DNA from 2 places in the Rhizobium sp. UGM030330-04 genome. Region 2 is predicted to be linked to the other one. Evidence: riboswitches for the same ligand, from Rfam matches in the RefSeq annotation. Region 2 holds a riboswitch; the other holds the start of a gene.
The links. Region 2 has a riboswitch for S-adenosylmethionine ahead of N434_RS01090 (O-succinylhomoserine sulfhydrylase). Riboswitches for the same ligand answer to the same signal wherever they lie in the genome.

Region 1 (4,210 bases), on a different contig from region 2:
GTCTGGTCCAATCCGTGATGATGTCCGAGGATGGACAATTCTGTTTCCATGGCGGGGTGGACTGGAATCAGATGCAGTCGGTGGTCAGCAATGCACTCGACGGGGCCGCGACCCGTGGCGCCAGCACCATTCCGATGCAGACGGCAAAGAACCTGTTTTTATGGAACGGTCGCTCTTTCCTGCGCAAGGGGCTGGAACTGCCGTTGGCGATTGCCGCCGATTTCGTCTGGTCCAAAAAGCGGATGATGGAGATTTATCTCAATGTTGCCGAATGGGGCCCGGGTATTTACGGCATCGAGGCCGCCGCGCAGCACCATTTTAAGATTCCGGCGGCAAAGCTCAGTTCCCGCCAGGCGGCACTGCTGGCCGTCTCCCTGCCCAATCCCATCGACCGTGTCGCCAGCAAGCCGGGGCGCGGCCTGCAAAGGCTCGCGGGCCTTATCGAGCGGCGTGCCCGGGCATCGGGTGGCTATGTCGGCTGTGTGCTGGACTGATCCCCGCCCGCCAACTCAGCCTTTCGTGAAGATATAATCGGTTTCCTGCCGCAGGGTTTCGCCCGGCCGCAGGATCGCGTGCGGAAAATCCGCGTGATTGACGGCGTCGGGCCATATCTGCGTTTCCAGGCAGAAACCGGCGAAGGGGCCATAGTGGCGGCCGTCGAGGCCGGGAACGGGAACATTCAGCTTGAAGGCCGAATAAAACTGCACGCCGGGTTCGGTGGTGTGAACCTCAAGGGCGATATCTGAGGCCGGCGAATAGGCGCGGGCGACCTTGCGTTTGGCGCGGCGCTCGGGCGACAGGCAGAAATTGTGATCGTAAAGCACCTGTTCGCCATTCTCCTTGCGCCGCATCGGCGTCGGCTGGCGCAGGTCGAAGACGGTGCCGTCGACAGAGCGGATTTCGCCGGTCGGTATCTGCTGTTCGTTGGTCGGCAGATAATAATCGGCGGCAATGCTGATCTCGTGTCCAAGCGCCGTCTCCGCGCCATCGAGATTGAAGTAGGAGTGCTGGCAGACATTGGCGATGGTCGGCTTGTCGCTCACCGTTTCATAAACCACTGAAAGCACGCCGCCGTCGCGGATCGTGTAGGTGGCCGTCACCGTGCAATTGCCGGGATAACCGGCGCGGCCATCGGGATCGATGATCTGCAGTACCGCGTGGCTTTCGCCATGTTCCATCAGCATCCAGTTGCGCTTGCCCATGCCGTCGCTGCCGCCATGCAGATGGGTTACGCCCTTTTCGTTCAGCTCCAGCTGATATTCGTGCCCGTCGATGGAGAACCTGCCATTGCCGATGCGGTTGGCGTTGCGGCCCGGTGTGGCGCCAAAATAGGAGGAATATTTGTAGTCCTCGAATTTATCGAAACCGAGCACCAGCGGTGGCTGATGGCCATCAAGGCGCAGGTCCTGAATGACGGCGCCCCAGGTGATGACTTTCGCCGTCAAACCACCTTTCGAGATGGTGACGCGTTCGACCTTTTCGCCGGTTGCCGTGAAACCGAAATTCTCCCGTGCCGCACCGTCGCTCATCTCGTCACTCTCCCTGGATTTATGAATTGCCGGGCGGACGTTGCGTCATTTTCCGGCAATTCGCAATCCCGCAATTCAAGGCATGTCCACCAAAAGTGTCCCGGGGTTTTGGGACAAGGACATGCTTAAACCAGGGACGAAAACGCGTTGCATGCGTTTGGCAGGACGCGGCGCACTTTACGCCGCCAGTTTACCGATGGCTTCGAGATCATAGGGTGTCGTCTGATATATTTCGTTGATCCAGTTGCCGAAAAACAGATGGGCATGGCTGCGCCAGCGGTTGAGCGGGGCAAGTTCCGGGTCGTTATGCGGGAAATAATCATGCGGCAGCTTGATGGGCACGCCGGCATTCGCATCGCGGAAATATTCATCCGAAAGCGACGTCGAATCATATTCGACATGGTTGAACATATAAAGCCGGTTGCCCGCTTTCTCATGCACCAGACATACGCCCATTTCCTCCGACTCCATCAGGATTTCGAGTTCAGGGTGTTTTTCTATGTCGGCGCGGCGCACCTCCGTCCAGCGGGAGACCGGAACCTGAAAATCGTCAGAAAAACCGTTCAGGTAGATGGACGAGGGGCAGAGATTGCGGTGACGATAGACGCCGAATGCCTTTTCCTTCAATTCATATTTTGGAACGCCGTGGAAATGATAGATGGCGGCCATCGCACCCCAGCAGACATTCAGCGTCGAATGGACGTTGGTCTGTGTCCACTCGAAAATTTTCTGCATCTCGTTCCAGTAGGTCACATCTTCATAGTCCAGCAGCTCGATGGGTGCGCCGGTAATGATGAAACCGTCGAACTTGCGGTGGCGCACCTCCTCCCACGTCTCATAAAAGGAAAGGAGATGTTCTTCCGGTGTGTTCTTGGCGCGGTGGCCGCCGATCCTCACCAGCGAAAGCTCCACCTGCAGCGGCGAGGCCCCGACAAGCCGCGCCATCTGGATTTCCGTCTTGATCTTGTTCGGCATGAGGTTGAGAAGCCCGATCTGGAGCGGGCGGATATCCTGCCGGATGGCCGCCGTTTCGGTCATGACCCGCACGCCCTCATGAACGAGGGTTTCAAAGGCGGGAAGCGTATCGGGAATCTTGATCGGCATGTCGAACTCTCTTTTCGGATGACGTAAAGAACGTTGCGAAAACAAAAAAACCGGCAGCGAAATCGCGACCGGTCCCAGGAAATTGCCTTTTTCCTCGACCCTTTAGCGACTTCTTTAAAGTGGCTGCAAGCCGGTCGGCAAATCACCACTGAGGCGTTTCATAATCCTGAAGCCGGCGAAAATCAATATAGGCTGATTTCATCGGGTTTCGGCTTTCCCTTTTTGTGCCAGTTGCGATAAGGCAGGGCATGGATAAAGAGCGCTTCACCATTCTGCTTGGCGGCGATGTCACGGTTACGGATCGTCTTGAGGAGGCGGTCGCGGAAAGCCGCGTGATTGCGGCCGATAGCGGCATGCGCCATGCCGGCCCACTCGGGCTTAAGCCGGAGCTGTGGGTCGGGGATTTCGATTCCGCCAGCAAAGTGCTGCTCGATGCCTGGCCTGATGTGGAACGCCAGCCTTACCCCGCCGCAAAGGCGGTGACGGATGGTGAGATTGCTGTCTCGGAGGCTCTTTCCCGCGGCGCGCATTCGCTGCTGCTGGTGGGCGCGCTCGGGGGCGCGAGAAGCGACCACGCGCTGCAGCATCTGCTTTACGCGGTGGCGCTTGCCGAACGGGGGCTCGACGTTACGCTGACCTCCGGTGAGGAGGAGGCCCGGCCGCTGCTTCCCGGCTCGCTTGATGTCGATCTGCCGGCCGGCTCGTTGTTCTCGGTGGCCGGATTTACCGCCCTTGGGGGGCTGGATATCGGCAATGTGCGTTATCCGCTTGACGATTTCGCGCTTGCTTTCGGTTCCTCCCGCACTATTTCCAATGTCGCGAATGGCGGCCCTGTGCATTTCTCGCTGAAAAGCGGAAAAGCCATCGTGCTCGCCCGCCCTTATGATCTGACCGGAGCCTGACGCCTTGGCACCCCCTATTTTGAAACTCGACGATATCAAGCTGACCTTCGGCGTGACCCCGCTTCTGGATGGCGCCAATCTTCAGGTGGAGCCGGGTGACCGCATCTGTCTTGTCGGGCGCAACGGTTCGGGCAAGTCCACGCTGATGAAGATCGCCGCCGGGCTGGTCGAGGCGCAGTCGGGCGAGGTTTTCCGGCATCCGGCCGCCACCATCCGCTATCTGGAACAGGCACCGGATTTTGTCGGCTACGACACCGTTCAGGCCTATGCCGAGGCGGGCCTCGGGCCCGGTGACGATGCCTACCGCGTGACTTATCTTCTCGAGCATCTCGGGCTGACCGGGCAGGAAAACCCCGCGAGCCTTTCCGGCGGTGAGGCGCGGCGCGCGGCGCTTGCCCGCGTCATGGCGCCGGAACCTGATATCCTGATGCTGGACGAGCCGACCAACCATCTGGACCTGCCCACCATCGAATGGCTGGAAAGCGAATTGCAGCAGTCGCGCAGTGCGCTGGTGCTGATTTCGCACGACCGGCGTTTTCTCGAAAAAGTCTCGACTTCGACCGTATGGCTCGATCGCGGCCAGTCCCGCCGTCTCAATCGTGGCTTTGCCCATTTTGAGGAATGGCGCGACAAGGTGCTGGAAGAGGAAGAACTGGAGCAGCACAAGCTCGGCAA
Region 2 (4,210 bases):
GGCGCGATTGCAGTCACCTGCGAATTCTGCTCGACAACCTATCGTTACGATGTCGGTGAATTTGAGAACGCCTGAATGAAGAAGCCGCGCTCCTGGGGGCGCGGCTTAGTGCCGGCTCCATGGAACTCAGTTCAACACCCGCAAAAGGCCGGGTGAATCCAGTGAAAAGGCGGGAATGGTGACATTGAACACCTCGCCATTTTCCGTTTCCATTTCATAATGGCCAAACATCAGGCCTGAAGGCGTATCCAGCGGGCAGCCGGAAGAGTACTCATAGCTGTCGCCCGGGTTCAGGTGCGGCTGTTCACCGACGACTCCCGGTCCATAAACTTCATCCACCTGGCCGTTCTGGTCGGTTATGTGCCAGTAGCGGTTGACGAGCGTTACCCTGATGTCGGAATTGTTCGAGATCACGACTTTATAACCCCAGACGTAACGGTCGTCATCCGGGTCGGATTGTTCCTCGAGATAATACGGATCGACCGTAACCTCGATGTCCCTTGTCAGAGCACGATACATACGCGCCATACCTCGATATTATGCCTGCAACCATCATCCTACACTATAGGCTCTGGCTATCGTCAAGAAAATGAATGGCTTGACGGGCGGGAGGCGCCTTCTGCCGCGCCATTTTCCACCGTTAGGGATAACGGGAAAGGTAAATATTGGTTGCCCGCTACGGGATTTTCGGTTGCGCCGTGGCCCGGCATGGAGGCGGGCCACGGCGATCATGAACTGAATGCTCAGGCAGAAACGGCCGCCAGCCCCTTGGCAATATCCTCCAGCAGATCGTCGGTATCCTCGATGCCGCAGGAAAGGCGCAAGGTGCCGCCGGAAATGCCGAGTTCGGCGCGCGCCTCGTCGGAGAGGTTCTTGTGCGTCGTGGTGCCGGGATGGGTGATGAGGCTCTTGGCATCGCCCAGATTGTTGGAAATCTTCACGATCTCCAGCGCGTTCTGCAGCGCGAAAGCCGCATCCTTGCCGCCCTTCAGCTCGAAGGCCACGAGCGTCGAGCCGCCGGACATCTGCCGTGCGATGATATCGGCTTGCGGGTGATCGGCGCGGCCGGGATAGATGACCTTGGCGACCTTGCCGCTATCGGCGAGGAAATCGGCGATCTTGCCGGCATTTTCCGTCTGCTGCTTGACGCGCAGCGGCAGGGTCTCGATGCCTTTCAGAAGCGTCCAGGCATTAAAAGGCGACATTGCCGGGCCGGTATGGCGGAAATAGTCCTGCAACTCTTCTTCGATCCACTTCTTGTCGGAAAGGATCACGCCGCCAAGGCAACGGCCCTGACCGTCAATATGCTTGGTTGCCGAATAAACGACGATATGGGCGCCGAGTTCGAGCGGCTTCTGGAAAAGCGGGGTCGCGAAGACGTTGTCGACAACCACCTTCGCGCCAATCTGGTTGGCAAGCTTCGCCACGCCGGCAATGTCCACCACTTCGAGCGTGGGGTTGGTCGGGCTTTCAAGGAAGAACAGCCTGGTGTTCGGCTGGATCGCCTTTTCCCAGTTGCCGAGATCGCGTCCGTCGATCAGCGTGCACTCAATGCCGTATTTCGGCGCAAGCGTTTCGACCACCCAGCGGCAGGAGCCGAAAAGGGCGCGTGCGGCAACGATATGGTCGCCGGCACGCAGCTGGCACATGATGGCGGCCGTGACGGCGGCCATGCCGGAGGCGAGCGCCCGGGCGTCTTCCGCGCCTTCCAGCAGGCACATGCGTTTTTCGAACATGTCATTGGTCGGGCTTGCGTAGCGGGCATAGATGAATCCATCGGTTTCGCCCTTGAAGCGCGCTTCGGCGGCTTCGGAGTTTTCGTAGACGAAACCCTGGGTCAGATAGATCGCTTCCGACGTTTCACCATAGGGTGAGCGTAGCGTACCGCCGTGAACGAGCTGGGTTGCCGGGCGCCATTTATTGCTCATGTGATCACCTTCAAAACAAAAAAACCGGCCGCAAAAGCAGACCGGTTCCAAGCACCCGGTCTTTTTAGCCACTTGTTTAACGTGGCTGCAAGCCGACCGGCCAAATCACCACGGGATAAGCTTGCCATACTGCCGTTATCGGCTTGCGTCAATGCTTTCCTTTTGGTTTTGTCGCCGTAAAAAGGAATGACGACCATGACGAGAACCACGGGCATTTTGGCGGATGGCGCGATCCGCGCGCTGTTTGCGGGCGGTAAACTGAAGAGCGAGGCCGAGCTTGATGTCGATCAGGTGCAGCCCGCCAGCCTCGATCTGCGGCTGGGCTCGAAGGCTTACCGCGTTCGTGCCAGTTTTATGCCTGGCCCCGGAACCCGCGTCATCGACAAGCTCAATCGTCTCAGCCTGCATGAGGTGGACCTCACCCAGGGTGCGGTGCTGGAAACCGGTTGCGTCTACATCGTTCCCCTCATGGAAAGCTTGGCCCTGCCGGTGGAGATGTCGGCCTCGGCCAACCCCAAGAGCTCGACCGGACGTCTTGATATCTTCACCCGCGTCATGACCGACAACGCGCAGGAATTCGACAAGATACCGGCGGGATATGCGGGCCCGCTCTATCTGGAAATCAGCCCGCGCACTTTTCCCATCGTGGTGCGCCGCGGCTCGCGCCTGTCGCAGATCCGCTTTCGTATCGGTCATTCCCTGCTTAATGAAGGCGAACTGCTGAAACTGCACGAGACGGAAACGCTGGTCGCCAGCGAAAGCCCGAACGTGACGGGCGGCGGCATCGCGCTCTCTATCGACCTGAAGGGGTTCGGTGAAAACGGGTTGATCGGTTATCGCGGCAAGCACCACACCGCGGTGGTGGATGTCGACAAGAAGGCCCAGCATGACGTTCTCGATTTCTGGGAGCCGCTTTACGCCCGCGGCCGCGCGGAACTGATCCTCGATCCCGATGAATTCTATATTCTCGTCTCGCGCGAAGCGGTGCATGTGCCGCCGCTCTATGCCGCCGAAATGACGCCTTTCGACCCGCTGGTTGGTGAGTTTCGCGTGCATTACGCCGGTTTCTTCGATCCCGGTTTTGGCCACGCACAGGCCGGCGGCACTGGCAGCCGCGCCGTGCTGGAAGTGCGCAGCCACGAGGTTCCCTTCATCCTCGAACACGGCCAGATCGTCGGCCGTCTGGTGTACGAGCATATGCTGCAGAAACCGGAAGGCCTTTATGGCAGCGGCCTCGGCTCCAATTATCAGGCGCAGGGACTGAAACTCTCCAAGCATTTTCGCGCGGAATAATGATCCCGTCGGGTGCTTGACACCCGATACGAACTATCCGATGTCTTATGCGCGGCGCGGGTGTAGCTCAATGGTAGAGCAGCAGCTTCCCAAGCTGAATACGAGGGTTCGATTCCCTTCACCCGCTCCAGTCCAGCCTTCCGAAACTGACTTTATCGCATGGCTTCGACCGCTATCATGTCGATGGCCGTGCGAATGTGCAATTTAGCTTGACTACGATTAAATTGCACGTAATAGTTGATGCAGTCGTAACATGATGGGGAAGTGTTATGAGTCGCAAGCTTATTTCTGAATTTCTGGGAACCTTCTGGCTCGTCTTCGGCGGTTGTGGCAGTGCGGTTTTTGCTGCTGCTTTTCCCGAACTCGGCATCGGTTTCCTCGGTGTTGCTTTCGCTTTTGGCCTGACGGTCCTGACAATGGCCTATGCGGTCGGCGGCATTTCCGGCGGTCATTTCAATCCGGCGGTTTCCGTTGGCCTCACCGTTGCCGGCAAATTTCCCGTTTCGAACCTCGTTCCATATATTGTGGCGCAGGTTCTGGGGGCGATCGTTGCCGCGGCGGCGCTTTATGTCATCGTTACCGGCAAGGCCGGGGCTGAACTTGGCGGTTTTGCCGCCAATGGTTATGGCGAACATTCGCCGGGCGGATATTCACTCCTGTCGGCGCTGCTGATCGAGGTGATCCTGACGGCGTTTTTCCTGCTCGTCATCCTGGGCTCGACACATGGCAGGGTTCCGGTTGGTTTTGCGCCGATCGCCATCGGTCTCGCCCTCACCCTCATTCACTTGATTTCCATTCCGGTGACCAACACATCCGTCAATCCGGCCCGCTCGACGGGACAGGCCTTGTTCGTCGGCGGATGGGCCTTGCAGCAGCTCTGGCTGTTCTGGCTCGCTCCGATCCTTGGCGGCGCCATCGGCGCCGTGGTCTGGAAAATTTTCGGCGAGGAAGAGAAGGCCGGTCACGCCAGCTCTGTCCAGCCCGCGCAG

Region 1: another riboswitch for S-adenosylmethionine. It lies ahead of metA (homoserine O-acetyltransferase MetA); the one in region 2 lies ahead of N434_RS01090 (O-succinylhomoserine sulfhydrylase).

What each region holds. Positions count from the first base shown of each region.
Region 1 covers NZ_QKML01000003.1:192,499-196,708, forward strand. The annotation lists gene mtgA (monofunctional biosynthetic peptidoglycan transglycosylase) at 1-494, shown strand, start outside; gene N434_RS06045 (aldose epimerase family protein) at 510-1,529, opposite strand; gene metA (homoserine O-acetyltransferase MetA) at 1,707-2,633, opposite strand; SAM riboswitch at 2,716-2,792, opposite strand; gene N434_RS06055 (thiamine diphosphokinase) at 2,882-3,535, shown strand; gene N434_RS06060 (ABC-F family ATP-binding cassette domain-containing protein) at 3,540-4,210, shown strand, end outside.
Region 2 covers NZ_QKML01000001.1:216,426-220,635, reverse strand. The annotation lists gene N434_RS01100 (Hsp33 family molecular chaperone) at 1-75, shown strand, start outside; gene apaG (Co2+/Mg2+ efflux facilitator ApaG/CorD) at 127-519, opposite strand; gene N434_RS01090 (O-succinylhomoserine sulfhydrylase) at 744-1,928, opposite strand; SAM riboswitch at 1,972-2,050, opposite strand; gene N434_RS01085 (2'-deoxycytidine 5'-triphosphate deaminase) at 2,124-3,221, shown strand; tRNA gene N434_RS01080 (tRNA-Gly) at 3,278-3,351, shown strand; gene aqpZ (aquaporin Z) at 3,491-4,210, shown strand, end outside.